4 regions of the Mesorhizobium sp. U510 genome follow, and region 1 is predicted to be linked to each of the others. Evidence: riboswitches for the same ligand, from Rfam matches in the RefSeq annotation. Region 1 holds a riboswitch; each other region holds the start of a gene.
The links. A riboswitch is a leader RNA that binds a small molecule or an ion and turns the genes downstream of it on or off. The one in region 1 is predicted to bind cobalamin.

Region 1 (7,148 bases):
CCGCAATGCCTGGCAGGCGGTGCGGCGCGATGCCAAAAAGCACCGCTCTCCCAATGCCGGCTGGCCGGAAGCGGCCATGGCCGGCGCGCTTGGCCTGGCGCTTGCAGGCCCGCGCAGCTATGGCGGCATCGTGGTCGACGACGTCTTCATGGGCGAAGGCGGCCTCCGCGACGTCGACAGCGGCGACATCAGGCGGGCGCTGAAACTCTACCGCGTCGCCGATTATTTGCTGATCGCGTTGTTCGCCGTGGTTTCGGTCATCGCCGTTCTTGCGTTCTAGAACTCGATCCCCTGCTGCGCCTTCACGCCTGCCGAGAAGTGGTGTTTGGTCACGCCCATCTCGGTGACCAGATCGGCCGCCTCGACCAGCGCCGGCTTGGCGTTGCGGCCGGTGACGACGACATGCAGGCCCTCGCGGCGCGCCTTCAGCGCCGCAACCACCTTGTCGAGATCGAGATAATCGTAGCGCAGGGCGATGTTGAGCTCGTCAAGCACGACAAGGCTGATCGAGGGATCGGCGATCAACTCCAGTGCCTTGGCCCAGGCGGCCTCGGCGGCGGCGATGTCGCGCTTCAGATCCTGCGTCTCCCAGGTAAAGCCCTCGCCCATCGCATGCCAGACGACGCGGTCGCCGAAAGCGGCAAACGCATCCTTCTCGCCGGTGTGCCACTTGCCCTTGATGAACTGGACGACGCCGACGCGCTTGCCATAGCCGAGCATCCGCAGCGCCAGGCCGAAGGCGGCCGTGGTCTTGCCCTTGCCCGGACCGGTGTTGACGATCAGCAGTCCCTTTTCGACCGTCTTGCTCGCCACCTCGGCATCCTGCACCGCCTTGCGCTTGGCCATCTTGGCGCGATGGCGTTCTTCGTCCCGGTCCTCGGTGGGCTTGTTGTCGATGTCGGTCATGTCACTTCACCTTGAGCGGTAGCCCCGCCACCATCAGCAGCACCGTATCGGCGATCGCCGCGACCTGCTGGTTGAGCCGGCCGGCGTCATCGCGAAAACGGCGCGCCAGGGCATTGTCCGGCACGATGCCTTGCCCGACTTCGTTGGAGACTACGAACCAGGGGCCGCGCGGCCGCGACAGCACATCCGCCAGCCGCCGGCACTCGGCGCCGACGTCGTGATCGGCCAGCATGTGATTGGTCAGCCACAGCGTCAGGCAGTCGATGAGCACCGGCTGGTTGTCCGGCAAGGCCTCGAGCGCGCCGGCAAGGTCGAGCGGCGCGTCGATGGTCGTCCAGCCCTCGCCGCGCCGCGAGCGGTGCAGCGCGATGCGCTCGCGCATTTCGTCGTCATAGGCTTGCGCGGTGGCAATATAGGTCCACGGTGACGGCAACGCCGTCGCCAGGATTTCGGCATGCGCGCTCTTGCCGGAGCGCGCACCGCCGATGATGAAGGTCAGCTTGTTGCGATCAGGCAAAGCTGTCGCGCAGGCTGGTCGCCGTGCCAGTGAAGCGTCCGCGCACCACGCCGACGACGGCGCCGAGGACCAGCCAGAACACCAGATTGGTCAGCGTCACCGCCACCACGAACTGGTGGTGCAGGCCCTCCGGGATCGGCGTCTCGAAGCTGTCGGGCTGCGGCGCGCCGACAATGTGCGGAGCAACGATCAGCGCCACGGCAAGGATGGCCAGCGGTAGCGACTTGCGGAATGCGATCAGGCCGAGCCCGATAGCGGTCGCGATCACGGTTGCCACCCACCAGATCTGGCGCTGCGTCAGGTCGGCGGCCGGCATGGCCGGCAGTTCCGGAGGCAGGCCGAGACCGGGCGCCAGTGTGAAGATGGCAAAGCCGGCCAGACCCCAGAACACGCCCTGGCGCCAATTGCCGATGCCGCCGGCGAATTCCGAAACCGCGACCAGGATCAGCGCGAAGCCTATGCCGGTGACAACATTGGACACCACGTTGAAGGCAAAGCGCTCGAAGCCGTCGGCCGGTGCCCAGCCTTGGTCTTCGGCCGGAGCGGCGGCTGCGGCCGGTGCCGGGGTCGCGGCGCTCATCGAATTTGCCGCCGGTGCGGCCGAACTCATCGCGTTGCCACTGGCGGCCCCAGTCGGCGCCGCGGCATGGTCATGGCTATAGCCGCCTTCGGCCTGTTCGTAGACTTCCGCCTTGAGGATCAGCGGTACGGTGGCATAGGCCTGCATGCAGGCAAGAACGACGCCGGCCACGAGCCCTGCGATCGCCGCGATGAACACGACGTTGCGAAACAGATTCATGATGTCAGATCCTCGTCAGTGGCAGGGAAACGCCATCGAATGCCGGTTGTCATGACCGGCATTGTGGACCGCTTCGATATGCGAGAAGCCGACAAAGCCGATGATGAAGGTGCCGAGCAGTGCGGCGAGCGCCAGCTGCATGAAGCGCGACTGCGAGGAGACGGAGGCGCCGAGGGAGACGGAAGCGGTATTCATATCTTGTCCTTTCACCCTCCACCCGAGGGCCTGTCAGTTTTGCCGTCGTCGGCAGGTCTCCTGGCTCACGGATCAGCGCCCTTCCCCACCTTCCCGAAGACGAACCTTCAGTGGCATATGGAGAGGACTACCGCACACAGTTGCGGGGGCAGCCACGGCATTGGGCAAGAATTTCGCCCGCACCGCATTCCCTCTTGGCTCCAAAACGGAACCGACGACTGCATGACTATAGGGAAAATCGCGACACGCGGCAAACCAAATTCCGCCGGCAAACAGCGCGATTGCGCCATGCCGTTTCCAGGCACGAGAATTGACAATTCTTCCTGCCGGGTGTCGGCTGGCCGCTTCACAGGAAGCCAGCCATGCAGCCCACTGCCAGCGAGCGCGCCCCTTACAATGGCCTGACCCAGGCCGAACCGACCCTGCCCTCATCGGCCTATTGGGATGGTGAGAAGTACCAGCGCGACCTCGATGCCATTTGGTACAAGAACTGGCTGCTCATCTGCCGCGAGGCCGATCTGGCCCAGCCGCTGGCCTTCCGCCGATTCCGCATCGGCACGCAGGACATCGTCGTGCTGCGCGACGACACCGGCGCGCTGCGCGCCTTCCACAACACCTGCCGCCACCGCGGCTCGCAGCTTTGCCAGGAGAGCGAGGGCCGGCTGAAGGCGCGACTGATCACTTGCCCCTACCACGCCTGGTCCTATTCGCTGCGCGGCGACCTCGTGCGCGTGCCGTCGAAATCCTTGCCCGTTGGCTTCGACAAGGCCGACCATCCGCTCTACCGCGTCGCGCTCTCGGTGTGGCGCGGTTTCGTGTTCATCAATCTGCAGGAGGATGCGGCGGGCTCAGCGCAGGCATCCTTCGACCCGGCCTCCGGCAATCTCGGCAACTGGCCGCTGGAAACGCTGGTATCAGGCCATGTGCTGCGCAAGGTAATGCACTGCAACTGGAAGATCTTTTGGGAAAACTTCAACGAGTGCCTGCACTGCCCGGGCGTCCACAAGGACCTCTCGCGGCTGGTGCCGATCTATGGCCGCGGCCTGATGAGCCGGCACGACGATCCCGAATGGACGCGCCATGCCGACAATGACGCACCGGAATTTTCCGGCGGCCTGCGCGCCGGCGCCGAGACCTGGTCGCGCGACGGCCAGGCGCACGGGCCGGTCTTCTCCGGATTGACGCCAGCCGAACGCGCCGCCGGCCAGACATACGCCACCAGCCTGCCCTCGATGTTCATCGTCGGTCATGTCGACTATGTCAGGACCGTACGCCTGGTGCCGCTCGGCCCGGAAGAGACCGAACTTGTCGCCGAGTGGCTGTTCGCGCCCGAGGCGCTGGCCGCGACCGATATCGACAACATCGTCGCCTTCGGCACACAGGTGCTGGAAGAGGACGCCGCCATTTGCGAGGTCAACCAGAGGGGCCTGCGCTCGATGCGCCACCAGGCCGGCGTGCTCATGCCCGAGGAGTATGAACTGCACCGCTTCCACAACTGGGTGCGCGAGCAGCATGCGGCACTTTCACCGTGATCCTCACAGAGACTTCGGCAGGTAACGCCAGGTCACGAACCCGCAAACCGCCGCCAGCAGGCCGAGCGTGACGAACACCGAGCCCAGTCCGAAGAAGGCCAGCACCACCGAATAGACCAGCGGCGGCGTCAGCTCGGAAAAATCGAGATAGGTGCGGTAGACCGCCGCCATCTGCGCCCGCTCATAGGAGCGCACCGAACGCATGAAGGCGGTCGAGCCCAACGCATCGAGCGCTATGGTGAAAAAGGCGCCGCACAACAGGAAGGCGCCGGTGAGCAGCGGCACGGTTTCGCCGACCGTGCCCGCCGCCAGAAGCATCGCCGACATGGCGAAATAGGCAAATGTCATGGTGCGCCGGCCGCCAAAGCGTTTTCCGGCCTTGCCCCAGAAGATCGCCATGAACAAAAGCGCGTTGCCGGCCGAAACCAGCAGACCGCCGGCCAGCTTGCCCTCGCCGGTGATCACCATGAACAGTGGCCCATAGACGAAGAACGTCGTCCAGAAGCAGGAGCGACCGAAGGCGATCAGCCAGGCAAGCCTCAATCTGGGCTGCGCGACGAAGCGGCCGATATTGGCGAGCGGATTGGCCGGCCGTGTCTTGCCGGGCCGGATCGACGGGTTGTCGCCCAGCCGATAGGTCCAGAACAGTGCGAGCAGGGCCAGCGCGAACACCGCCACCGCACCATGCGCGGCGTAGATGCCGAATCGCGTGTAGAGGAAGATGCCGAGCGTCGGCCCACCGGTCCAGGCGAGCATCGACCACGCCATGCGCAGCGATTCGGCCTGCATGAAGTCGGTCTTGCGGATGTGGTCCATGATGTAGAGATTGAGCGTGATCGAAAGTGCACTGGCGCCCATCACCCGGCACAGCATGCCCGCCAATTGCCCGGCCAGCGTATGGGTGACGAAGAACAGCGAGCCGATGGCGAGCAGGCAGGCGCCTGCGGTGTAGACCCAGCGCCGGGCAAAACGGCGGATCAGCATCGGCATGAACAGGGTCACCGACAGGCCGAGCAGCGCCACGATGGTGTAGAGGATCGAGACGATCTGCTCGTTGTGCAGGATCTCGTAGGCCTGGATTGGGATGACGCTCGACACCGTGGCGCGAGCGAAGGATTCGACAGCATAGAGCGAGGCGAAGGTGCGCGCATCCGCGGCCCTGAGGGCCGGAAGCCAGATCGGATGGCGCACATGGGTGGACATTGCTTCCCCAAAGCAGAATCACCGGTCAAATCTGCCTTGGCCGTTCCCGGACGATTAAGAGGAAACCGACGCATAGGCCGTGAAAAGCGAAGTCGGTCAACGACTTCCCGGCGCTGGCCCAAGGTGTGTTGAGATTTAGGTCAGGCCGAGCCGAAAATGGCGGTTTTCGAGAACTGGAGCGGAGCGGACATTCAGGTCCGTGAGCACCGGAAGCGCAGAAAGCCGCCGTTTGCAGGCCGGCATCACCTGAATATCGGCACACCTCAAAGCGTCGCTTGATCCGGTGCCCCGGCCTTCTTCTGTCCGGTCCAACCGTGATAGTTCTCACGCAGGGCTGAATCAGATCGCGAGACCATGACCATCCATACGCCGACCGCACCCGTTCCGGAGCCTTCGAAGCGCATCATCGCCATAGACATCGTGCGCGGCGTCGCGCTGCTGGCCATGGCGAGCTACCATTTCACCTGGGACCTGGAATTCTTCGGCTATACCGATCCAGGCCTCACCGCCTTCGGCTGGTGGAAGATCTACGCGCGCTGCATCGCTTCGACCTTCCTGTTCCTGGTCGGCGTCAGCCTCTACCTCGCGCATGGCCAGCAAATCCGCTGGAACGGTTTCTGGAAGCGTTTCGCCATGGTCGCCGGAGCGGCGATCGCCATTTCGGTGGTCACCCGCATCGCGACGCCGGACGGATTCATCTTCTTCGGCATCCTGCACGAGATCGCGCTCGCCAGCCTGCTCGGCCTCGCCTTCCTGCGGCTGCCGGCCCTGCTGACGCTTGTCGTTGCGGCGCTGGTCATCGCCGCGCCCGTCTATCTGCGCTTCGAAGCCCTGGACCATCCCTGGCTGTGGTGGATCGGCCTGTCGGCGATCAATCCACGCTCCAACGACTATGTGCCGCTGTTTCCATGGTTCGGCGCGGTGCTTGTCGGCATTGGGGTGGCGAAACTCGTTTCAGCCTCCGGCCTGCGAGCTCGCCTGGCGAGCCTCATGCCCGGCCGCCGGGCCAATCCGCTGGTCTTCATCGGCCGCCACAGCCTCGCTTTCTACCTGATCCACCAGCCGCTGCTGATCGGCTGCGTCTGGCTGTTCTCGCAAGTCATGCCGGCCCAGGTCGAAACCGTGCAGGTCAATTTCCTCAAAACCTGCCAGCGCTCATGCGAGCAGACGCGCAACGCGACCTTCTGTTCGAGCTATTGCGGTTGCATGCTGACGACGCTCGAGGGCGAGGCCGCGCTTGATCGGCTCGAGAACAACGACCAGACTGCGGAATTCCGAGCGCATCTGGGCGATCTGGCCGCCAGCTGCACGGGCCAGACCGAGGACAAGATGGACGAGGGAGGAACGCAATGACCGAAACCCAGCCGAAGCCGGGTGTGATACCGTGGCCGCCGGTGATCTACGTCGCGGCAATCGCCATCAGCGTGATCCTTGGCCTGCTCTATCCGCTGCCCTGGATCGGCGACCTCCTGGGCGACCTGCTGTTTGCGGCCGGCTGGGTGGCGCTGTTCGGCGTCGCGGCACTGTGGTTCACCGCCATCCGCACCATGGTCCGGGCCAGGACGACGCTCAACCCCAATGCGGTGCCGGACCACCTCGTCACCACAGGTCCATTCGGCATTACCCGCAACCCGATGTATCTGGCCAACACGCTGCTTTTGATCGGCGTCGCCTTTGTCACGGGGATCGTCTGGTTCCTGCCGCTGGCGTTCATCGCCGCCTTCGCCACGCAGAAGGTCGCCATCGAGCGTGAGGAAAAGATGCTGGCGGCGAAGTTCGGCAAGAAATACCGGGATTACGCAAAAAGGGTGCGGCGCTGGATCTGAGCGGCGTTACGTATTGACGCCGAGCTCCACCAGCCGCTCGACGCAGGATTCCTCGGCCTGGTCGAGCTCGGCCAGCGTCTCCTCGAGGTCGCGGCGCTTCTGGCGCAGATCCTCACGCTTTTCCTCGATGCGCTTGATCATCAGCTTCAGCTGTCCGACCTCGCCCGGCG
Region 2 (7,148 bases), 1.3 Mb from region 1:
AGGACGCCGGCCCGGGCTCGCGAGATGCTAAGCGCCGCCGGCCGGCCTGTTCATCTTGTCGAGGCAACGGAGCGGGCGGCATCATGACCGGCAATGCCTATCAGCAAAGCATCGATCGCTTCGCCGGCATGCTGATGCGGCAGGCCGCGTGGCCGGCCGCAATCGTTCTGGCCGCAAACATGCTGGCGCCCTTGGCCGCCCGGGCGCGCGGCGCCTTCGAGACCTTGCCCGCCGCCGTGGCGCTGTCGCTCGCTGCCGTCAGCGCTGTTGCCGTGCTGGCGCTGTCGGCGCTGCTGGCATTCGACGCGCTGCTGTTCCGGCTGATGGCCAGCCATGCCGACATGTCTTCCGCCGGCGCCGCGGTGGACGACATGCTGGCGCGCATGCGCCTGAAGCTGCTGCCACCTTCCCCACGTTCGCTCGACGAACGCATGGCCGGCACGCGCCGGCTGCTGACCAGCCAACGCATAGCCCTTGGCCTGTTCGTCGCGATGCTTCTGGCGGCCGGATTTTGGGCGCCGCGATGAACAAGCTCTCGCTCACGACCTTCACCCTGCTGCAGACTGTGACCTCCGTCGGCCTCTCGGCGCTGGCCTGGGCGGTAACCGGCGTGCGTCCGATCTGGAATGGCAGTCTGCCGTCGGACAAGCAGCGCATCTATTTCGCCAATCACACGAGCCATGGCGACTTCATCCTTTTGTCGGCGTGCCTCAACGAAAAGGAGCGCGCGATCACCCATGCCGTGGCTGCCGGCGAATATTGGGGAAAATCGCGGCTGCGCCGCTTCATCGCAGAAGACATGCTGTCATCCGTGCTCATCAACCGGCAATGGACGAAGCCCGAAGAAAACCCGATCGAGATCATGCTGTCGGTTCTCGACCAGGGACACTCGCTGATCCTGTTTCCCGAAGGCACCCGCAACATGACGGATGAGCCGCTGCTGCCTTTCCGCTCCGGGCTCTACAATTTGTCGATGGCACGGCCTCAGGTCGAGCTGATCCCGTGCTGGATCGAGAACATGTCGCGCGTATTGCCCAAGGGCCAGTTCCTGCCGGTCCCGCTTTTGTGCCGCGTCGTCTTCGGCGCACCGGTGGCGGTGGCCCCCGGCGAAGAGCGGCGCGCCTTTCTCGACCGAGCCCACGCCACGCTTCTAGCGCTCAACCCGCGTCCCGAACGAGACGATTGATGCGCCACGACATCTCGATCCTGATCATCGGCCTGCTGGCGGTGCTGACCACCGCCAGCATTGTGGCCGCTATACTTTCGGCACGGGCGCCGAAACCACTCAGTTCGACTCTGGTCAATCTCACCCAACGCATCAATGCCTGGTGGGTGATGGTCGCGCTGATGACGGTCGCCTTCTTCTTCGGCCGGTACGGCCTGACCATCCTGTTCGCGCTGATTTCCTTCGCCTCGCTGCGCGAATTCGTGACGCTGACGCACACGAGCCGGAGCGACCATTGGGTGCTGCTCGGCATGTTCGGCATCATCATTCCGTTTCAGTACTGGCTGGTCTGGACCGCCTGGTACGGGCTGTTCGTCATCTTCATTCCGGTCTACTGCTTCCTGCTGATGCCGGCCATCACCGCGTTGCATGGCGACACCGAACGCTTTCTCGAGCGGATCGCCGCGCAGCAATGGGCGGTGATGATCTCCGTCTATTGCGTCAGCCATGTCCCAGCACTGCTGACGCTCGACGTGCCGGGCTTCGAAGGCCGCAATTTGCTGCTGATCGCCTTCCTGATCATCGTCGTGCAAGGCAGCGACGTGCTGCAATACATCTTCGGCAAGCTGTTCGGAAAACACCGGTTTTCGCCGACCGTATCGCCGTCGAAAACCTGGGAGGGCCTGATCGGCGGAGTGGTATCGGCGAGCCTGCTCGGAGCTCTGCTGTCGTTCGTGACGCCATTCACGCCCCTGCAGGCGGCGTGTGTCGCCTTCGTCGTCTGTTCGATGGGGTTTCTGGGTGGGCTGGTCGCCTCGGCCATCAAGCGCGACCAGGGTGTCAAGGATTGGGGCCATCTCATCGAAGGCCATGGCGGCATGATGGACCGTACCGACAGCCTGGTCTTCGCTGCCCCGATCTTCTTTCACATCGTGCGCTACTTCTGGACAGTCTGAGACGGCAAGCTCTGAGCCGTCAGAGCCGGTTTCGCACGACCAGCGTGACGACGAAGAAGGCGCCGAGCGAACTGGTGATGATGCCGATCGGCAGTTCCTGCGGCGGCAGCAGGGTTCGCGCCAGAAGATCGCTTGCCAGCAACAGCACCGCCCCGAACAGCGCACAGCTGGCGATCAGCCGCAGATGCAAGGGACCGGCCAGCGGCCGCGACAAATGCGGGATCATAAGCCCGACAAAGCCGATGACGCCGGCGACCGAGACGAGAATTGCCGTCGAAAAGGCGGCAACGAGAAACGTCGTCCTGCGCATCCGCGCCACCGGCACGCCAAGGCTTTCGGCGGCACTTTCACCCGCCAGGAAGGCGTCCGGCCTGCGATGGTTCCACAGCCCGTAGGCCGCGATCGTGCCGGCGCCCAATGCGCCCAGCCAGACATTGTCCCAGCGCGCCAGCCCGAGCCCACCCATCGTCCAGAACAGCACCGAATGGGCGGCGCGCTGGTCGCCGGCAAAAACCAGATAGTTGGTCAAGGCCGTGAACAGGAAGGAAACGGCAAGGCCGGCGAGGATCAGCCGTTCCGGCCCCTGCCCCCGCACCCGCGCGACCAGCAGCAGGACGATGCAGGCGGCCAGTATGCCGCCGGTGAAGGCCGCGACCGGCAAGGTCCAGATGCCAAAACTGTCACCAAAGACGGTGATGACGGAAACAGCACCGGCCGCCGCCCCCGACGACAGGCCGAACAGGAAGGGATCGGCAAGATCGTTGCGGGTCACCGTCTGCAGCAAGGCGCCTGTTATGCCGAGGCCGCTGCCGACACAGACCGCCAGGATCGTGCGCGGCAGCCTGAGATCGACGACGATCTTGCCGACCGGGCCCGACACCTGGTGCTCGTTCAATCCGACGGCATGGCCAAGCGAGGCGATGACGTCAGTCAGCGGGATCAGTGTCGAACCATAGGCGATTGACAGCAGCACGAGGGCGACGACCGCTACCGTGCCCGCCACTGTCGCCAGCGCGAACGCCTTGTGCCCTGAAAGCGCACCGGATTTATGCCCAGGGGCAAGAAGCATCAGAACGCTTCCGGATGCATCGCCTTGGCGATCTTGCCGATCGCCTCGATGTTTGCCGGGCCGGGCGTCAGTTCGGCATAGCGGAGCGCCACGAAGCGCTCGTTCTTGACCGCGTCCGTCTCCTTCATCGCCGGGTGCGCCTTGAGGAAGTCGAGCAGTTTCTTGTAGCCGCCGCCATCCTGGTAATCGAGCAGGATGAGGAATTGCGGATTGCGCGACGCCACGGTTTCCCAATCCGTGTTGCCCCAGCTGGTGTCCATGTCGGCCATGATGTTGTCGCCGCCCGCCGCTGTGATCATGGCGCTCGGAATGGCGAATTTTCCGGCGGTGAACGGCTTGTCCTCACCTGAATCATAAAGGAACACCCGCGTCCCCTTTGCGCCGCCGACCTTGGCAGTGATATCAGCGAGCTGCGCCTTCCAGCCGGCAACAAGTTTTTTGGCTTCGGTCTCCTTGCCGAAGATCTTGCCCAGCTTTTCGACATCGCCATAGAGCAGATCCATCGAGGCAGCCGGACGGTTCTTGTCGAGATGGACGCAGCTTTCGGTCAGCACCAGCGTCTTGATGCCGTGCGGGGCGAGCGTGTCTGGCGTCACGTCGCCGCCCGGCTTCATGCCATAGTACCAGCCGGCGAAGAAGAAATCGGGCTCGACGGCGACGAGGTTTTCCAGCGTCGGGTATTTGGGCGCCAGTTCGGGAATAGAACCCTGCTCGGCCTTGAATTCGGGGCCGACCTTGTACCATCCGGTGATGCCGGTCAGGCCGACGATCGACGGCTGCAGCTTCAGCGCGAAGGCCATCTCGGCCATGTTGAGATCATGGATGACGGCGCGTTTGGGCGGCGCGTCGAAGGTCAGCGGCTTGCCGCAGCTGTCGACGGTGACCGGGAAGGCGAACGCTGACGAAGCCAGCAGCGAGAAGACGAGCGACTGGGCGAGACGTTTCACGGATTTTGCTCCTCGGTTGAACAATGTCGGATCAGGGATGGGGTCGATCAGGATGGCGGCGCGGAGCGGTTCGGAACATCGAAGACCGTGAGTTCGCGGTCTTCGGTCGGATGGCGCAGGCGAAACACGTCGACGCCGAAAATCTCGCGGATCAGCTTTTGGGTCAGCGCCTCGCGCGGCGCGGCAAGCGCATGCAGCCGCGCTTCGTTCATCACTGCGACCCTGGTGGCGAAGGGTGCCACCAGTGCCAGATCGTGCAGCACCGCGATCACCGTCATGCCGAAGCCGGCAATGAGTTCGAGCAATTCGCCACGGGCGCGCGGATCGAGATGGTTCGTCGGCTCGTCGAGGAACAGCACCTTCGGTTGCTGCGCGATGGCGCGCGCCAGCTGGGCGCGCTGGCGTTCGCCGCCCGACAGCGAGCCGATCGTGCGGCCAAGCAGCGGCAACAGGCCGGTCCGGCGCAACGCGTCGACGACGATGTCGCGCTCCTCGCTCCTGCGCCTCAGTCCGGCATGCGGGACGCGGCCGAGCTCGACATAGTCGATCACCGCCAGCCGCGGGTCCGGCTGGTCGGTCTGGCCGACAACGGCGACGTGCAGGGCCCGCTCGGCGGTCGAGATCCTGTCCAGGCGGCGCCCGCCAAGCTTCACCTCGCCGGAACTTGGCCTGAGCATGCCCGACAGCATGCGCAGCAGCGTGGTCTTGCCGGCGCCATTGGGGCCGATGATGGCAAGGCGATCGCCTGTGGCCACCGACAGGCTGACGGCGCGGACCAGATCGCGGCCATTGGCCATCGCGCAGAGGTCGCGTGCATGGAGGAGCGGCGCTGTCATCGGCTGTTGACCGCAAACTTGGCCGGCCCGGGAATACGAGCCAGCGTCTTGCCCGCCAGCCGCGGCGGACGCTGTCCGGAATTGCACCAGCCGTCGGCGAGCGAGGCGTAAAGCCTGGCAAATCGCACGAGATCGCCGGCGTCGGCCTCGGCGTCGATGGAGCCGAAGAGATAGGAAGCCTTGCCTGGCGCCTGGAAGGCCACGGTCAGCGGCCGCGCACAGCCCGCCATGCATTCGACGCCTTCGATCGTGAAGCCATGCGCCACAGCGGGTTCTTGGCAGGCCGCGAGCCGGGAGCGCAGATCGGCACACAGGCTTTCGCCCGACCTGATGCCGGTCGGGACGTCACGGCAAAGCGTGCACACGATGATGCGGTGATCGATGGCGCCGGCCAACTTCCGTCACTTTCCAAAACTGGCGACGGAAGGATGCTGGCGAGCCGGCCGACTAGACCGACGTCCACGTCTCCTCCCGGCACACCCCGTCCGGTCAACTCAGTGATGGCAGGTCTCCTGGCTCGCGGGTCTCGGCGCAATCCTGCCTTCCCAGCCTTGCCGGCCAGTGGCATGTCGGATCTTGCTCACCGCTTACAGTTGCGGGGGCAGCCACGGTCTCGACCTCTGCGGGTCTCACCGTGTTCCCTTTTCACCCCTTGCCTTTCGGCGCGGGGACCATCACGCACCCACCGTAGATTTCCATCGATCGCATCGCAATGAGTTTTTTGCGATGCCGCCGCACTTCATTCGATATGTAATAACATTACCTTTGAGGCGATATTTCGCGACGATGTCAACCCCCTGTCGTTGCGCAATAAGTCTTCGGCGGTACCTCGGTTTTCAGCCGCGAGCGGTCACCAGGCAGGAGGCATGACACCTGGCCGCGGTCGCCGAGGGAAACCGGCGCTACAGCTTTCTAAAAAAGCCTGACAGAATATTTGGACCCGCTTCGCCTGGCCGCAGTCTGATCCCGTCTTCAAAGCAATTCAGCATCACGCATTCGAAGCCGTAATGCGCGAGGAGCGCCACCAGCGAGTCACGGTCGAAATGGTGCAGGTGCTCGTTGGGCAGACGCATGCGCCACGTCCGGAACCACGCATCGCCATCGGCGCCAAGTTCACGCCAGCGGCAGTAAGGGACGGCGATGGCCAGGTGGCGGGTCTGAAGGCGGGCGAGGAAACCCAGATCCGGAATGTGCTCGAGCACGTCGAACATGGCGACGAGATCCCACGAGCCGGCGAGCGCCTCGTCCCAATCGACAAAGCGGACGCCCTCGGGCAGCGGAAATTTGGTGATGTCGCAGCCGGCACAGTCGGCAACCCCGGTAATCTTGGCGGCCTCAATGAAGGTGCCGGTGCCATAGCCAATCTCCAACACGGACCGCGGTATCTCACCGGTGATCCCCAGCACCCAGCCAAGCCGCTGATAGCCGAGCTTGATGGTCCGGTCGCTCAGATCCTCGTAATAGGAAATGTATTGCTTGTCGTATGTGATCGGCGTGGCGTCGATCTGGTGGATCACGCCGAAGCGGTCGAGGTTGTAGTTGTCTAGCACTCGCGGCGCCCCCGGGATTTCGAATGCTTATATGGCGGAGTTGAACGCAAGGTAAGCGGTTGGGGCGGGATGCCAAATCCTGGCAGGAGCGCGACCAGAACTAAATGTCACATTTGGGTCGACTGCCAACCGCCACTGCCAGGCTATGCAACGCGAAAAGCTGACACGCGACCTCCCGATACCAAAGTAAAAGCGTACGCGACCTCACCCTTCAAAACGGATGCACGACCCAACGACGCAGGCTATGTTACCCCGTCGGCAGACGTCATCGAAGGGGAGGACATGACATGCAGGCAATGCCGATAGCGCATCAAGCCGCGCAACCCGCGGTCGGCCCCATATCCTCCTTGACCGGCTATCCGGCCGCCATCCTGTGCTGGCTGCTTTCGGCTGGTGTCTATATCGCGGCCAAATGGGTGGCGCCTGAAATGCCGCCCTGGGGCCTCTGCTTTTGGCGGCTGACGCTTGCCTGCGCCATCCTACTGCCGATTGTGCACCGTCATCACGACGCCATGATTGGGCTTTTGCGAACTCGCGCCTTGGAGGTCGTCGCCGTAGGGGCGATCGGCCTCACCCTATGCCAGGGTATGATCTACCATGGCCTCAACGACACCAACGCCACCAC
Region 3 (7,148 bases), 1.8 Mb from region 1:
CGCCGAGTTCCTCGGCAGCTATCAGGCAATCCTGCAGGCGCGTGCCGAAGGACAACAGCGCCACCTTTGTGCCTTCCCTGACGATGCGGCCCTTGCCGAGTTCGAGAACCGAGCCGCGCTCCGGCATGTCGACGCCGACGCCATTGCCGCGCGGATAGCGGAAGGCGATCGGGCCGTCATCATATCTTGCGGCGGTGCGCACCATATGGCGCAGTTCCGCCTCGTCAGCCGCCGCCATCACGACAAAGCCCGGCAGGCTTGCCAGGAAGGTGGTGTCGAAGGCGCCGCAATGGGTGGCGCCATCGGCGCCGACGAAGCCGGCGCGGTCGATCGGGAAGCGCACCGGCAGTTTCTGGATCGCGACGTCATGGACGACCTGGTCATAGGCGCGTTGCAGGAAGGTCGAATAGATCGCCGCGAACGGCTTGTAGCCTTCGGTCGCGAGACCGGCAGCGAAGGTCACAGCATGCTGTTCGGCAATGCCGACATCGAAGGTCCGTGACGGGAACACTTCGCCGAACAGATCAAGCCCTGTGCCGCTCGGCATGGCGGCAGTGACAGCGACGATGCGGTCGTCCTCGCGGGCTTCCTGGATCAGGCTCTCGGCGAACACCTTGGTGTAGGCCGGTGCGTTGGCCGGCGCCTTGGCCTGCGCGCCGGTGATGACGTCGAACTTGTTGACGCCGTGATACTTGTCCGCGGCGGCTTCCGCCGGCGCATAGCCCTTGCCCTTCTGGGTGACGACATGGATCAGCACCGGGCCTTCGCCATTGTCGCGGACATTCTTCAGCACAGGGATCAGATGCTCGAGATTGTGACCGTCGATCGGGCCGATGTGGTAGAAGCCGAGCTCCTCGAACAGCGTGCCGCCGGTGACGTAGCCGCGCGCATGCTCAACCGCCCTTGTGATCGCACGATCGGCGCGCTTACCGAGATAGGATGTCAGCTTCTTGCCGAAGTCGCGAAGGCCGGCATAAGCCTTGCCCGAGGCGAGCCGCGCCAGATAGGCGCTCATCGCGCCCGTCGGCGGCGCGATCGACATGTCATTGTCGTTGAGGATGACGATGAGTCGGGCATCGAGCGCGCCGGCATTGTTCATCGCCTCATAGGCCATGCCGGCCGACATGGCGCCGTCGCCGATGACGGCGATGACGTTGTTGTGGCCGCCGGAGAGGTCGCGGGCGGCGGCCATGCCGAGGCCGGCAGAGATCGATGTCGAGGAGTGGGCGGCGCCGAAGGGATCGTATTCGCTTTCGGCACGGCGGGTGAAGCCGGACAGGCCGCCCTCCTGGCGCAATGTGCGGATGCGGTCGCGGCGGCCGGTCAGGATCTTGTGCGGATAGGCCTGGTGGCCGACATCCCAGATCAGCCGATCGTCCGGCGTGTTGAAGACGTAATGCAGCGCCACCGTCAGTTCGACCACGCCGAGGCCGGCGCCGAGATGGCCGCCGGTGCGCGACACCGCGTCGACCAGTTCGAGGCGAAGCTCGGACGCCAGTTGCGGCAATTCGCTCTCGTCAAGCGCGCGCAGATCCGCCGGAATGCGGACCTTGTCGAGAAGCGGCGTATGCGGCGTTGCGTTCACGGGTGCTCAGGCTTTCTGTTCAACGGCGGGATAAGCCGCCGGCCGGCGAAAGTAAATGCGTGTCGGTGACGCGGATCAATCAGATCCCCTCGCCGATTTCCTCAGCTTTCCGGCAGCGGGATGAACTCTTTCTCATCTCCAGGAACGATATCGAAGCGTCCCGTCTTCCATTCCTGCTTGGCCTGTTCGATGCGCTCCTTCGACGAGGAGACGAAATTCCACCAGATGTAGCGCTGCGAGCCAAGCGAGGCTCCGCCGAAAAGCATGAAATGCGCACCGGTTTGCGACGATATGATGATCTCGTCACCGGGCCGGAACACCAGCAACCGCTCTGCCGGAAAGACGTCGCCCGAAATCGCGACCTCGCCTTCCAGCGTGTAGATGGCGCGCTCTTCCGCGTCGGCGGGAATCTTTATACTGGCGCCCGGCGCCAGCCTAAGGTCGGCGTACAGTGTCTCGGAATCGGCTCTCACGGGGGAGCGCAACCCTTGAAAATCGCCGACGACGATGCGGCCGCGGACGCCTTCGGCATCGATCTCGGGCAGCCGCAAGGCAGCGGTGTTCTCGAAGACCGGGGCCACTTCCTCCTTGCCATCGGGCAAGGCGAGCCATGTTTGCAGGCCGGAGATCGACATCGGCGCTCCACGCAATTCCTCCGGCGTGCGCTCGGAGTGGACGATGCCGCGGCCGGCGGTCATCAAATTCACGTCGCCCGGCTGGATCACCATTTCGGTGCCCAGGGAATCGCGATGACGGATCTTGCCGTCGAACAGATAAGTCACCGTCGACAGGCCGATATGTGGGTGAGGACGGACATCGAGAGCCTGGCCTGCCCGCAGGATCGCCGGACCCATGCGATCGAAGAAGATGAATGGCCCGACCAGCCGCCGCCTGGCGGTCGGCAGAGCGCGGCGCACCTCGAAGCCGCCAATGTCCTTGGCATTCGGGATGACCATCAGTTCGATCTGGTCGCTGGCAAAGGCGTCGCCGGCTTCAGGGTCTTTTCCGGGAAAGAAGCTCATGGGCTCTCCTTGTCAGCGGTCGAGGACCGCTCTGGCCGCATCAGGCAAAGCGGATCGCCGCTTTTGCCCGCAGTTTGGCCGCCACCTCTTCGCGGTTGCGCGGGTGCTGATTGGTTTCGAGCGAATCGAGAAGTTCGCGCGCCGATGCCGCAATGGCTTCGACGGCGTGATCGAACGCATGCTGGTTCTGTTTCGAGGGCCGTGTCGTTCCGCTCAGCTTGCGAACGAACTGAAGGGCCGCGTCGCGCACTTCGTCATTGGTTGCCGGCGGGTCAAAATTGAACAGGGTCTTGATGTTTCTGCACATCGCTTCCGTATCTCCTCTTGTCCTGGAGCCGTTTCAATCGGGACGAGCTTAATCCTCAACCTTGATCGTGTCCAAAAACCGGTAAGGCTACTCCGCGCCTCAATCCGCGTCGAGCGGCTCGGTTCCGACCGGCTTGCCGTCGCGCGACAGCCTGATCTTCTCGACCTTGTCTTCGGCGGCCTTCAGCAGCCGGTCGCAATGCGCCTTCAGCGCCTCGCCGCGCTCGTAGATCTTGATCGACTGGTCGAGCGGCACGTCGCCACGCTCCAGATCATCGACGATCTTCTCCAACGCGTCGAGTGCCTGTTCGAAGCTCATCGCCTTGACGTCTTCGTTGGTTTCACCAGCCATCATTCATCCTTTCATCAGTCGCCCGACATGGGCGGCGACCGAAAATGCCAGTCCCTGCAGATCGTAGCCGCCCTCGAGCAGGCTGACGAGCCGGTTGCCGCTGTGGCGCGCGGCGCGCTGCATCAGCTGGCCGGTCGCCCAGTCGAAATCGTCCTCGGTCAGATTGATCTCGGCCAGCGGATCGCGGTGATGCGCGTCGAAACCGGCCGAAATGATGATCAGATCGGGCGCGAAATTGTCGAGCGACGGCAGCACCCGCGACAGGAAGGCATCGCGAAACACCTCACTGCCGGTCTGCGGCGCCAAGGGTGCATTGACGATGTTGCCGGCGCCGGTCTCGGTCTTCGCGCCAGTGCCGGGATAAAGCGGCATCTGGTGCGTCGAGCAATAGAGAACCGAGGGATCGTCCCAGAAAATATCCTGCGTGCCGTTGCCGTGATGGACGTCCCAGTCGACGACGGCGACACGCTCGGCGCCATGCTTCTTCTGCGCATAGCGCGCCGCAATCGCCGCCGTGTTGAAGAAGCAGAAGCCCATTGCGGTGGTCTTTTCGGCATGGTGGCCGGGCGGCCTTGCGGCGACGAAGACGTTGTCGGCGCGGCCTGCAAAGACGTCGTCAACGGCGGCGTTGGCCGCGCCGATCGCGGCGATCACCGCCTGCCAGCTCTTCGGGCTGGCGGTGGTGTCGGCATCGATGCGGGCAATACCCTCTTCGGGAATGGCGGCACGCACACGGGCGACGAAATCGGCGGGATGGGCGTAGAGGATGGTGGCCTCGTCGCCCTCCGGCGCTTTGACACGATCGAGCGCGGCAAAAGCCTCGTCGTCGAGCACGCGCTCGATGGCGCGCAGGCGGTCCGGCCGCTCGGGGTGACCGGGCGGTGTGATGTGTTCGAGGAAGATCGGATGCGTGTAGAGACGGGTTGTCATGCTCCCTATCTAGTGCCCCGGCGCCGCGATGGCCATGCATTGCAGCTTGATGGCTGGGGAAAATCGCGCCTGCGTCCATTGGCGTCGCTGCGGGGATTGGCGCGGCCGAGCCTTCGGCGTAAGGTCACCGCTACTGCCTGGTGCCCGTCGCAAGCGGGAGAATCGGGAACACGGTTGAATTCCGTGGCGTGCCCAACGCTGTGAGGGGGACCGCGCCGGTAAATGCCACTGTCGATGACGGGAAGGCACCGGACGCGGGTTGATCCCAAGCCAGAAGACCGGCCTGGCAGGCATCGTCATCCGCATGGTCAGGCGGACGGCATCAGAGCGACGTGCGTCCGCTTGGATGCACAAAGTGCGCTCTGACGGTGTGGAGCTATTGCAATCGCAAGGGGACGAGCGATGCCGGAACACATGACCGCTGCTATGGGTGATGGATTTGACCAGATGGCGCGCGACGCGGTTTACCGCGCCATGTTCACGCGGCGCGACGTGCGCAGCCATTTCCTGCCCACCGGGCTCGACGACGCGGTGCTGGCGCGGCTTCTGCTTGCCGCCCACCATGCACCGTCGGTCGGCTTCATGCAGCCGTGGAATTTCATCGTCATCCGCGACGCCGCGCGACGGGCTGATGTGCGCGACCTGTTCCTGGCCGCGCGCGAGCAGGAATTGCCTGAAATCGAAGTGGAAAGACAGGCGCTCTACCGCAAGCTCAAGCTTGAAGGCATCTGCGAAAGCGCCCTCAACATCTGCATCACCTGCGACCGCGAGCGCTCAAAAAACTCGCCGCTGGGACGTTGGCACAATCCGGAGATGGATCTCTACAGCACGGTCTGCGCGGTGCAGAATTTCTGGCTGGCCGCGCGTGCCGAAGGCGTCGGCGTCGGCTGGGTCAGCATCATCGAGCCGCAAGCGTTGAAGAGCCTGCTGTCCATTCCCGAGCACGTGACGCCGATCGCATATCTCTGCGTCGGCCGGGTTTCCGAGTTCGCATCCAAACCGGACCTGGAAACGCATGGCTGGGGCCGGCGGCTGCCGCTGCCCGATCTGATCATGAGCGAGACTTTTTGCGGGCAAGGAGAGACGCCACTCAAGTCAGCGGTGGCGCACCTCAACACGGTTGCTGCTGCGCAGGCGAATCCCGCCGATCAGTGCGTCGCGCCGGCCGTGCCCCAGCGCGAGCCGCCAAAGGAGGCCAGCGCCTTGTCCTTCAACTCTCGGAACTTCGACGACGCCTCGGCCAGCCGGGCATCCCAGGCCGGATCAGGCACCTGGCCGGCGATGGTCTTGAAATAGACCTGCATCAGGCAGGCGATGGCGAAGGGCTCGATGAAGGCCGCCTTGAAGGCCCAGGCAAAGACGATGGCGAGCACGAAAGCCCAGCCGGCGAGTTGCCCTGGCATGAGGAAAAGAATGGCGGCGGCCGGGGCCAGCATCAGCAGGAAGATGACGAAGGAGACACCCCACATGATGACCGCCAGCCAGACGGCGTTCTTGATCATGGTCTTGCCGTTCTGGGCGTAGAGCACCACGCCTTGCCGAGCGGTTTCGAACGGTGAGGACGAATTGATGCGGATGTTGTAGCCGAGGATGATCTCGTCGACATAGGTGAGTGACAGGCGGATCACCGTGTTGATGAAGGAGACCAGGCCACTCAGCCCCGGAATGGGCAGGAAGGCGGCGATGCCGCCGAGCAGGCCGGTGATGGCGCGGATGGCGCCCTTGACCAGCTGGTCGACGACGAAAAGGATGTTGGCCTCGGCGAAGCGCTCGGTCACGACCTGCCTGGCATAGGCGATCTGGTTCTGGCCGTCGGGAACATCCCGGCCATCAATCAGATGGACCATCACGGCGATATGGCCGGCCTTGACGACATAGAGGATGTATTCGCGGATCCAATAGACGGCGATCGAAACCACGCCGAAGCCGACCACCCCGCCCCACAGGGCAAAGGACATCGGCCCGTCAGGATCGGTGGAGATATGGCCGACGCCATAGCCGACGGAAGCGCCGGTGCCGGTCGCCATGATGTAGGCCAGCGTGATGCCGAAATAGACGATCATGCGGAAGACAATGAAAGGCCAGGTCCGCACCATGATGGACACCGACCTGCCGATATCGAAATCCCACATGCCCGAATCTCCCCTCAGAGATGGCTGGAAAGGATGCGCTCACCCCGAGGATTGTCAATCATGAGCGGTGGACAGCGGTGCGCCCAACGAGGATTTAGTTCTGTTGCGAACCCGGTTTTCTGAGCAGTCCCTCGAGCAGTTGCTTGAACGCCGCAACCACTATCTTCGACGTCGCTTCGGGGTCGTTAGAATTGGCGATCCGCTGCGCCGCCTGGCTGCTCGCCCCGTTGATCAGCCGTGCGGCGGTCTCGGGGTCGACGCCCGGGACGACCACCCCCTCCCCTTGCAGCGCGGTCAGATGATCGGTCATTGAGCCGACGCAGGCATTGGCATTCGACCATTGCGCCGGATCGCCCAAGACGGCCGGACCGTCGCGGAACATGATGCGCTGGATTTCCGGCTCCAGCGCCATTTCGATATAGGTCGTGCATTCGTCGACGAAATGCTGCCAGCGGGTCGGCGCTCTCGACGCCACCTCATTCACCCGGGCCGCCATCTCGCCGTCGATTTCGGCGATAACCGCCTCCAGCAGTCCCTTCTTGTCGCCGAAATGGTGATAGAGGGCGCCGCGCGTCAGCCCGGCCGATGCCGTGAAATCATCCATCGACGCTTCGGCATATCCGATCGTGCCAAAGGCCTGGCGGGCCGCAGCAATCAGCTTGGCGCGCGTTTCGGCGATCATTTCCTTGCGGGGTCTGTGCATTTCCGTCTGGTCCTATTCACATACGTTCCGTATGCCAATTGACATACGTCGCGTATGCTCTATCTAATCCTCATACGCTTCGTATGTAATTGTCGAACCGCCCTTTGTCGAGGAACCC
Region 4 (7,148 bases), 3.2 Mb from region 1:
GTCGGGCGCTGCTGATCGCGGTCATCATCGGCCTGCTGGTGGTGCCGCTGCAGATGTCGCTGATCCCGCTGCTCAAGCTCTATAACGGCGTCGGTACTTTCTTCGGCGTGCCGTCGAAGACCTATCTCGGCATATGGCTGGCGCATACCGGCTTCGGCCTGCCTTTCGCCATCTACCTGCTGAGGAGCTATATCGCCGGCCTGCCGCGCGAGATCATGGAATCGGCCCGCATCGACGGCGCCAGCGATTTCGAGATCTTCGTCAAGATCGTGCTGCCGCTGTCCTTCCCGGTGCTGGCCTCCTTCGCCATCTTCCAATTCCTGTGGGTATGGAACGATCTCCTGGTGGCGATGGTTTTCCTTGGTACGGCACCCGACCAGATCGTGTTGACGGCCAAGCTCAACGCGCTGCTCGGCTCTCGCGGCGGCAACTGGGAGATTCTGACGACATCGGCCTTCATCACCATCATCGTGCCGCTGATCGTCTTCTTCTCGCTGCAGCGCTATTTCGTCCGCGGGCTGCTCGCCGGCTCGGTGAAAGGAGGCTGAAACCATGCAATCCGCTTTGAAAGCCAGTTCGAACCCCGACCTCGCCGTCGATCGCGACTGGTGGCGAGGCGCGGTGATCTACCAGATCTATCCGCGCAGCTACCAGGATTCGAACGGCGACGGCATCGGCGACCTCAAGGGCATCATCGGACGGCTGCCCTACATCGCCGCGCTCGGCGCGGACGCCATCTGGATCTCGCCCTTCTTCAAATCGCCGATGAAGGATTTCGGCTACGACGTCTCGGACTATTGCGACGTCGACCCGATGTTCGGCACGCTGGCCGATTTCGACGCACTGACGGCGGAGGCGCACCGGCTGGGTCTCAAGGTGATGATCGACGAAGTGCTGTCGCACACGGCCGACATCCATCCCTGGTTCAAGGAAAGCCGGTCGAGCCGCACCAATCCCAAGGCCGACTGGTATGTCTGGGCGGACGCCAGGCCAGACGGCACGCCGCCCAACAACTGGCTGTCGATCTTCGGCGGGTCGGCCTGGCAGTGGGACACCAGCCGCCAGCAATATTACCTGCACAATTTCCTGGCCGAGCAGCCCGACCTCAACTTCCACAACCGCGAAGTCCAGGATGCGCTGCTCGACGTCACCCGCTTCTGGCTGGAACGCGGCGTCGACGGCTTCCGCCTCGACACGATCAATTTCTACTTCCACAGCCAGGGCCTGGAAAACAATCCGCCGCTGCCGCCGGAAGAACGCAACGACCAGACCGCGCCGGCGGTCAATCCCTACAATTACCAGGACCATCTCTACGACAAGAGCCGTCCGGAAAACCTCGGCTTCCTGGAACGCTTTCGCGCTTTGCTCGACGAATATCCGGCGACGGCGGCCGTCGGCGAGGTCGGCGATTCGCAGCGCGGGCTGGAAGTCGTTGCCGCCTATACGGCCGGCGGCAAGCGCGTGCACATGTGCTATTCCTTCGACTTCCTGGCGCCGGAAAAGATCAGCGCCGCCAAGGTGCGTTCGGTGCTGGAGGCTTTCGGCAAGGTCGCCAGCGACGGCTGGTCGTGCTGGGCGTTTTCCAACCATGACGTGATGCGCCCGGCCTCGCGCTGGGCCGCCGGCGAAGCCGACCCTGTCGCCTATCTCAAGGTCATCTCGGCCTTGCTGATGTCGCTGCGCGGCTCGGTCTGCATCTACCAGGGCGAAGAACTCGGGCTGGGCGAGGCCGAACTGCGCTTCGAGGATCTGCAGGACCCCTATGGCATCCGCTTCTGGCCGGAATTCAAGGGCCGCGACGGCTGCCGCACGCCCATGGTGTGGGATGGCGGCGCCAAGAATGGCGGCTTCTCCCTGGCCAAGCCCTGGCTGCCGGTGCCGGCCAAGCATCTGGCGCAGGCGGTCAATGTCCAGCAAGGCGACCAGGCTTCGCTGCTCGAGCACTACCGGCGCTTCCTGACCTTCCGCCGCGCCCATCCGGCGCTGGCCAAGGGCGACATCACCTTCATCGAAAGCGAGGGCGACACCGTCGCCTTCACGCGCCGCGCCGGCAATGAGCAGGTTGTCTGCGTCTTTAACCTCGGCGCCATGCCGGCCAAGGTTGACCTTGGCGGCCGATCACTGCAACCTTTGCCGGGACATGGGTTTTCCGGGCAGGCGAGCACCGGTTCGGTCGAGCTTGGCGGCTACGCCGCCTGGTTCGGGCGCATAGACTGAAATCTTTGAGGAAATCACTGGGAGGACACCAATGGCCGATGTCAATTTGAGACAAGTGAAGAAGTCCTACGGCAATCTCAACATTCTCCACGGCATCGACCTCGATATCAAATCGGGCGAGTTCATCGTCTTCGTCGGCCCGTCGGGCTGCGGCAAGTCGACCTTGCTGCGCTCGATCGCCGGGCTCGAGGAAATCACGTCGGGCGAACTCAAGATCGATGGCGACGTGGTCAACGACGTGCCGCCGTCCAAGCGCGGCATCGCCATGGTGTTCCAGTCCTACGCGCTCTATCCGCATATGACGGTCTACGACAACATGGCGTTCTCGATGAAGATCGGCAAGGAGAACAAGGCCGAGATCGACCGCCGCGTGCGGCAGGCGGCGGAAATCCTGCAATTGACCAAATATCTCGACCGGCTGCCCAAGGCGATGTCGGGCGGCCAGCGCCAGCGTGTCGCCATCGGCCGCGCCATCGTGCGCAATCCGAAAGTGTTCCTGTTCGACGAGCCGCTGTCGAACCTTGACGCGGCGCTACGCGTCGCCACGCGCATCGAGATCGCCAAGCTCAAGGAATCGATGCCCAACACGACGATGATCTACGTCACCCACGACCAGGTCGAAGCGATGACGCTGGCCGACCGCATCGTGGTGCTGAAGGACGGCCATGTCGAACAGGTCGGCACGCCGATGGACCTTTACAAGAAGCCCGGCAACCTGTTCGTCGCCCAGTTCATCGGCTCGCCGGCCATGAACATCCTGCCGGCAACCATCGACAAGACCGGCAACCCGACCGTCGTCAACCATGTCGGCGGCCGCAAGGCGACGGTGCCGATCACGACGCCGGCCTCGGCCAAGGGCGCGGCGGTCAGTTTCGGCGTGCGGCCGGAAGACCTGATGATTGCCAGCGGCGCGGACTATCTGTTCGAGGGAACGGTCGACTATGTCGAGCAGCTCGGCGAGGTCCAGCTGGTCTATATCGATATCGGCCGCGCCGACCTGCCGCTGGTGACCAAACTGCCGGGCAATGTCGAGGTCAAGCGCGGTTCGACATTGCGGCTGAGCGCCAATGCCGAGGACCTGCATATCTTCGATGCGGACGGACATTCCTTCGCGCTGCAAAAGCCGGAAGCAAAAGCGGCTTGAGGCCGCCGGTCCTGCTGGGTCAAGGCAACAAAAAAGAGCGGCGGGCCAGGCCCGCCGCTCTTTTTTGGAGATCAGCTTCGGCTGTTAACGGCCGAAGAGGTTCCGGTCGCTGCCCTGAGGAGCGGACTTCTGCACGTCGCCCGACGAATTGAGCAGCTTGTAGACGGGCGAGCCGCTCTCGCGGATCGAAGCCGTACGCGAGTTGTCGACCGAAGTTGCGGCGGGCTGGTTGGCGCCATTGGAGCCATAGTTGTCGCTGCCCGCGAAAGCGCTACCGGAGATGGCCAGAACGGCGGCGGCAGCAAGGATGAGCTTGTTCATGTTAGTCTCCTGAATTTCTGGATTTCACGGGAATGGCCGGCATCGCCGCCATTTCCGTGAACCGGCATTACTTGCCGAAGAGGTTGCGGTCAGCGCCCTGCTGAGCAGGCACCTGGGTGGCCGGAGCCGACTTGTCGACCGAAGCCGTGTAGGAATGGTCGACCGCAGCGGCCGGCTGGTTGGCACCGTTGGAACCGTAGTTATCGCTGCCAGCGAAGGCACTGCCGGAAATGGCCAGGACGGCGGCGGCAGCAAGGATGAGCTTGTTCATGTTAGTCTCCTGAGTTTCTCAAGATCGGCCAGAGCGGCGGGCGAAAAGCCCGCCATTAGCCGGGACCCGTTGTTAGTTATTACCGAAGAGGTTGTGATCTGCGCCCTGGGCAGGCGTCTGAGCAGCCGGTTCCGACTTCTTGGTCGAAGCGGTGTACGAGCTGTCGACAGTCGTGGCTGCGGCGGCATTCGAACCGTAGTGGTCGCTACCAGCGAAGGCGCTGCCGGAAATGGCCAGAAGGGCGGCGGCAGTGAGAACAATCTTTTTCATTTTTAGTACTCCAGTATTTTTTCCGTCCGTCTAGCGGCGTGTCTTGGGATTGAAATCGCGTCGTTCGGACAGCCCCGATGTGGGAAAGCCAGATCGCCGTTTCCAATCACGAAGTTGTTCCGTGTGGACCAAGAATCCACCACTTGAAATTGTGCCAGAGGTTTCCACGCCATAAATTTTTCTTCTTAATATCAATCACTTAATTAAAGCCAGCCGCAAGATCACAGACTGTATCGGAGGTCCAGTGTTCACACCGTCCTGCACGCACCGTCAACAGAAACGAACCGTTCGGTTCGATTTTAGAATCCGCTAATAGTCACTTTTCGAAACCGTTAACCTTTTTTGCCCCTGTTCCGGGTCGATTTTGACAGCCAGTACAGCTAACGGCGAAGACGATTTTCGTGACCGCTGTCCGCGCCCAGATCGTTGCGCATGCGTGTCGCGCCGCATGGATGCGATGTCGCTTTCATGCCGATGTCGCAAACGCCGTCGTGATTAGATCATGTCATCTCAGGTGCCGCTTCGTGACGACGGGGCGGAGAATTGGGAAGCCGGTCAAAATCCGGCGCTGCCCCCGCAACGGTGGTGGAGTTCAAGTCGCAACGGGAGACCACTGGGCGAAAGCCTGGGAAGGTGTCGCGACCGTCCGCAAGGACACTCCAGAGCCCGGAAACCAGCCCGAGATTTTTGAACTCGACTGATCGCGGTGGGCGGTCAAGAGGCGGATGGCGCGCGCCCGGCTTTCGCCGGCCTGCGTCTCATCCTTCCTCAATCACCACCAGTTCAGTCCTTGAAGTATGAGGACAGGACATGGATGCGCGCAACGATATGCTGAGGCTCTTGAACAGCCGCAGAGAGGGCTTCTCGCTCGAGCAGCCCTTCTATACCGATCCCGATTTCTTCAAGCTCGACATGGAGCTGATCTGGTATCGCGACTGGCTGTTCGTCGGCCATGATTGCGAACTGCCCAAGCCCGGCAGCTTCATCACCGTGCAGATCGGCGACTATCCGGTCGTGCTGGTGCGCGATCAGCAGGGCAAGATCAACGCTTTCCACAATTCCTGCCGCCACCGCGGTAGCCGCGTCTGCAACACCGACAAGGGCATGGCCGCCAAGCTGGTCTGCCCCTATCACCAATGGACCTATGAGCTGGACGGAAGGCTGCTGTTTGCCCGCCAGATGGCCGACGGTTTCGACAAGAGCCAGTTCGGCCTGAAGCCGGTCGCCTGCGAAAGCGTGGCCGGCTATATCTTCATCTGCCTGGCCAAGGAACCCGCCGACTTCTCGCCGATGCGGGCGATGATCGAACCCTATCTCAAGCCGCACCGGCTCAGCGAAGCCAAGATCGCCTTCGAGAGCACGATCGTCGAGAAGGGCAACTGGAAGCTCGTCTGGGAAAACAACCGCGAGTGCTACCACTGCGCCGGCAATCACCCGGAGCTGTGCAAAACCTTCCCGGAAGCCCCGACGGTGACCGGCGTGCAAGGCGCCGACAGCGATCCGGAGATGCTGGCACACTGGGCCAAATGCGAAGCGGCCGGCCTGCCGAGCAAGTTCCGCATCGATCCGGCCGGGCAATACCGCGCCACCCGCGCGCCGCTGCTGCGCGATGCGGTCAGCTACACGATGACCGGCAAGCGGGCGGTGAAGAAGAACCTGTCCGACAGCGTCTCCGCCGACCGCATCGGTTCCTTGCTGCTCTATCACTATCCGACGACGTGGAACCACATTCTGGGCGACCACGCCGTCACCTTCCGCGTGCTGCCGATCAGCGCCACGGAAACCGCGGTGACGACCAAATGGCTGGTTCACAAGGATGCGGTCGAGGGTGTCGACTACGATCTTGCCGAACTCACCCATGTCTGGACCGAGACCAACGACCAGGATCGCCGCATCGTCGAGGAAAACGCCTTCGGCATCCAGTCGCCGGCCTATGAACCCGGCCCCTATTCGGAGCTGCATGAGGGCGGCGTGATCCAGTTTGTCGACTGGTACGCCCGCTTCATCGGTCCGCGCCTTGCCGACGATGGCCGGCCGGCCCTGCGCAGTGTCGCCTGAGGGGTTTGGGGATGAACGCGATGACGGATCTTGGCCTCTATCGCCATCTCGACCAGATGGCGCCCTGGAACGACAGGCTGCAGGTGCTGGAAGTGATCGGCGTCAGCGACGAGGCGCCTGACGTCAAGACCTTCACCTTCCGCTCCGACAACCAGACCTGGTTCCGCTACAAGCCGGGCCAGTTCGTGACGCTGGAACTGCCGACGCCGGACGGACCGCTGATGCGCACCTATACGCTGTCGTCGTCGCCGTCGCGGCCGTTCTCGATCGCGGTGACGGTGAAGGCACAGGCCGGCAGCATCGGCACACGCTGGATGTTCGATCACCTGGTGCCCGGTTCGCACGTCAAGGCCTATGGGCCGAGCGGCGATTTTTCGCTGCACAGCCATCCGGCGGCCAAATATCTGTTGATCTCGGCCGGCTCCGGCGTGACGCCGATGATGTCGATGCTGCGCTGGCTGAACGATTGCGCGCCATGGACCGATGTCGGCTTCGTCAACTGCGCGCGTCGCCCGGAAGAGATCATCTTCCGCAAGGAGCTCGAACTGCTCGGCGGCCATATGCCGGGCCTGTCGCTCGGCTTCATGATCGAGGAGCGGTCGAGCCGCGAGGGCTGGTACGGCCATATGGGCCGCATCGACGCGATCCGGCTGCCGCTGCTGGCGCCCGATTTCCGCGAACGCGAGATCTTCTGCTGCGGTCCGGATCCTTTCATGCGCGCCGTGCGCGGCATGCTTGAAGCCGCCGGCTTCGACATGACGAAATACCACCAGGAGAGCTTTGCCGCCCCCGCGGTGGAGGAAGTCCCGGCGCCGTTCGCGTCGCCCGGGGAAGACGGCATTGCCGTTCCCGTCGAGGCCACACCGA

Region 2: another riboswitch for cobalamin. It lies ahead of ACLGL5_RS20140 (DUF1636 family protein); the one in region 1 lies ahead of ACLGL5_RS26785 (CbtB domain-containing protein).
Region 3: another riboswitch for cobalamin. It lies ahead of bluB (5,6-dimethylbenzimidazole synthase); the one in region 1 lies ahead of ACLGL5_RS26785 (CbtB domain-containing protein).
Region 4: another riboswitch for cobalamin. It lies ahead of ACLGL5_RS08670 (aromatic ring-hydroxylating oxygenase subunit alpha); the one in region 1 lies ahead of ACLGL5_RS26785 (CbtB domain-containing protein).

The regions. Positions count from the first base shown of each region.
Region 1 is NZ_CP180532.1:5,152,772-5,159,919, forward strand. It holds gene cbiB (adenosylcobinamide-phosphate synthase CbiB) at 1-280, shown strand, start outside; gene cobO (cob(I)yrinic acid a,c-diamide adenosyltransferase) at 277-906, opposite strand; gene cobU (bifunctional adenosylcobinamide kinase/adenosylcobinamide-phosphate guanylyltransferase) at 908-1,423, opposite strand; gene ACLGL5_RS26780 (CbtA family protein) at 1,416-2,222, opposite strand; gene ACLGL5_RS26785 (CbtB domain-containing protein) at 2,238-2,417, opposite strand; cobalamin riboswitch at 2,451-2,648, opposite strand; gene ACLGL5_RS26790 (aromatic ring-hydroxylating oxygenase subunit alpha) at 2,780-3,949, shown strand; gene ACLGL5_RS26795 (MFS transporter) at 3,953-5,152, opposite strand; gene ACLGL5_RS26800 (heparan-alpha-glucosaminide N-acetyltransferase) at 5,507-6,505, shown strand; gene ACLGL5_RS26805 (methyltransferase family protein) at 6,502-6,978, shown strand; gene ACLGL5_RS26810 (MerR family transcriptional regulator) at 6,985-7,148, opposite strand, start outside.
Region 2 is NZ_CP180532.1:3,845,873-3,853,020, reverse strand. It holds gene ACLGL5_RS20175 (phosphatase PAP2/dual specificity phosphatase family protein) at 1-87, shown strand, start outside; gene ACLGL5_RS20170 (hypothetical protein) at 84-527, shown strand; gene ACLGL5_RS20165 (lysophospholipid acyltransferase family protein) at 524-1,186, shown strand; gene ACLGL5_RS20160 (phosphatidate cytidylyltransferase) at 1,186-2,121, shown strand; gene ACLGL5_RS20155 (FecCD family ABC transporter permease) at 2,141-3,190, opposite strand; gene ACLGL5_RS20150 (ABC transporter substrate-binding protein) at 3,190-4,137, opposite strand; gene ACLGL5_RS20145 (ABC transporter ATP-binding protein) at 4,185-4,973, opposite strand; gene ACLGL5_RS20140 (DUF1636 family protein) at 4,970-5,368, opposite strand; cobalamin riboswitch at 5,459-5,664, opposite strand; gene ACLGL5_RS20135 (class I SAM-dependent methyltransferase) at 5,876-6,523, opposite strand; gene ACLGL5_RS20130 (DMT family transporter) at 6,811-7,148, shown strand, end outside.
Region 3 is NZ_CP180532.1:3,364,984-3,372,131, reverse strand. It holds gene dxs (1-deoxy-D-xylulose-5-phosphate synthase) at 1-1,585, opposite strand, end outside; gene ACLGL5_RS17755 (pirin family protein) at 1,687-2,607, opposite strand; gene ACLGL5_RS17750 (DUF2277 domain-containing protein) at 2,648-2,914, opposite strand; gene ACLGL5_RS17745 (exodeoxyribonuclease VII small subunit) at 3,014-3,265, opposite strand; gene ACLGL5_RS17740 (histone deacetylase family protein) at 3,269-4,195, opposite strand; cobalamin riboswitch at 4,317-4,496, shown strand; partial or broken gene bluB (5,6-dimethylbenzimidazole synthase) at 4,598-5,176, shown strand; gene ACLGL5_RS17730 (hypothetical protein) at 5,344-6,327, opposite strand; gene ACLGL5_RS17725 (TetR/AcrR family transcriptional regulator) at 6,422-7,030, opposite strand.
Region 4 is NZ_CP180532.1:1,358,307-1,365,454, reverse strand. It holds gene ACLGL5_RS08700 (carbohydrate ABC transporter permease) at 1-548, shown strand, start outside; gene bglA (beta-galactosidase BglA) at 553-2,217, shown strand; gene ACLGL5_RS08690 (ABC transporter ATP-binding protein) at 2,249-3,361, shown strand; gene ACLGL5_RS08685 (DUF680 domain-containing protein) at 3,446-3,682, opposite strand; gene ACLGL5_RS08680 (DUF680 domain-containing protein) at 3,750-3,953, opposite strand; gene ACLGL5_RS08675 (DUF680 domain-containing protein) at 4,026-4,223, opposite strand; cobalamin riboswitch at 4,719-4,919, shown strand; gene ACLGL5_RS08670 (aromatic ring-hydroxylating oxygenase subunit alpha) at 5,034-6,281, shown strand; gene ACLGL5_RS08665 (FAD-binding oxidoreductase) at 6,302-7,148, shown strand, end outside.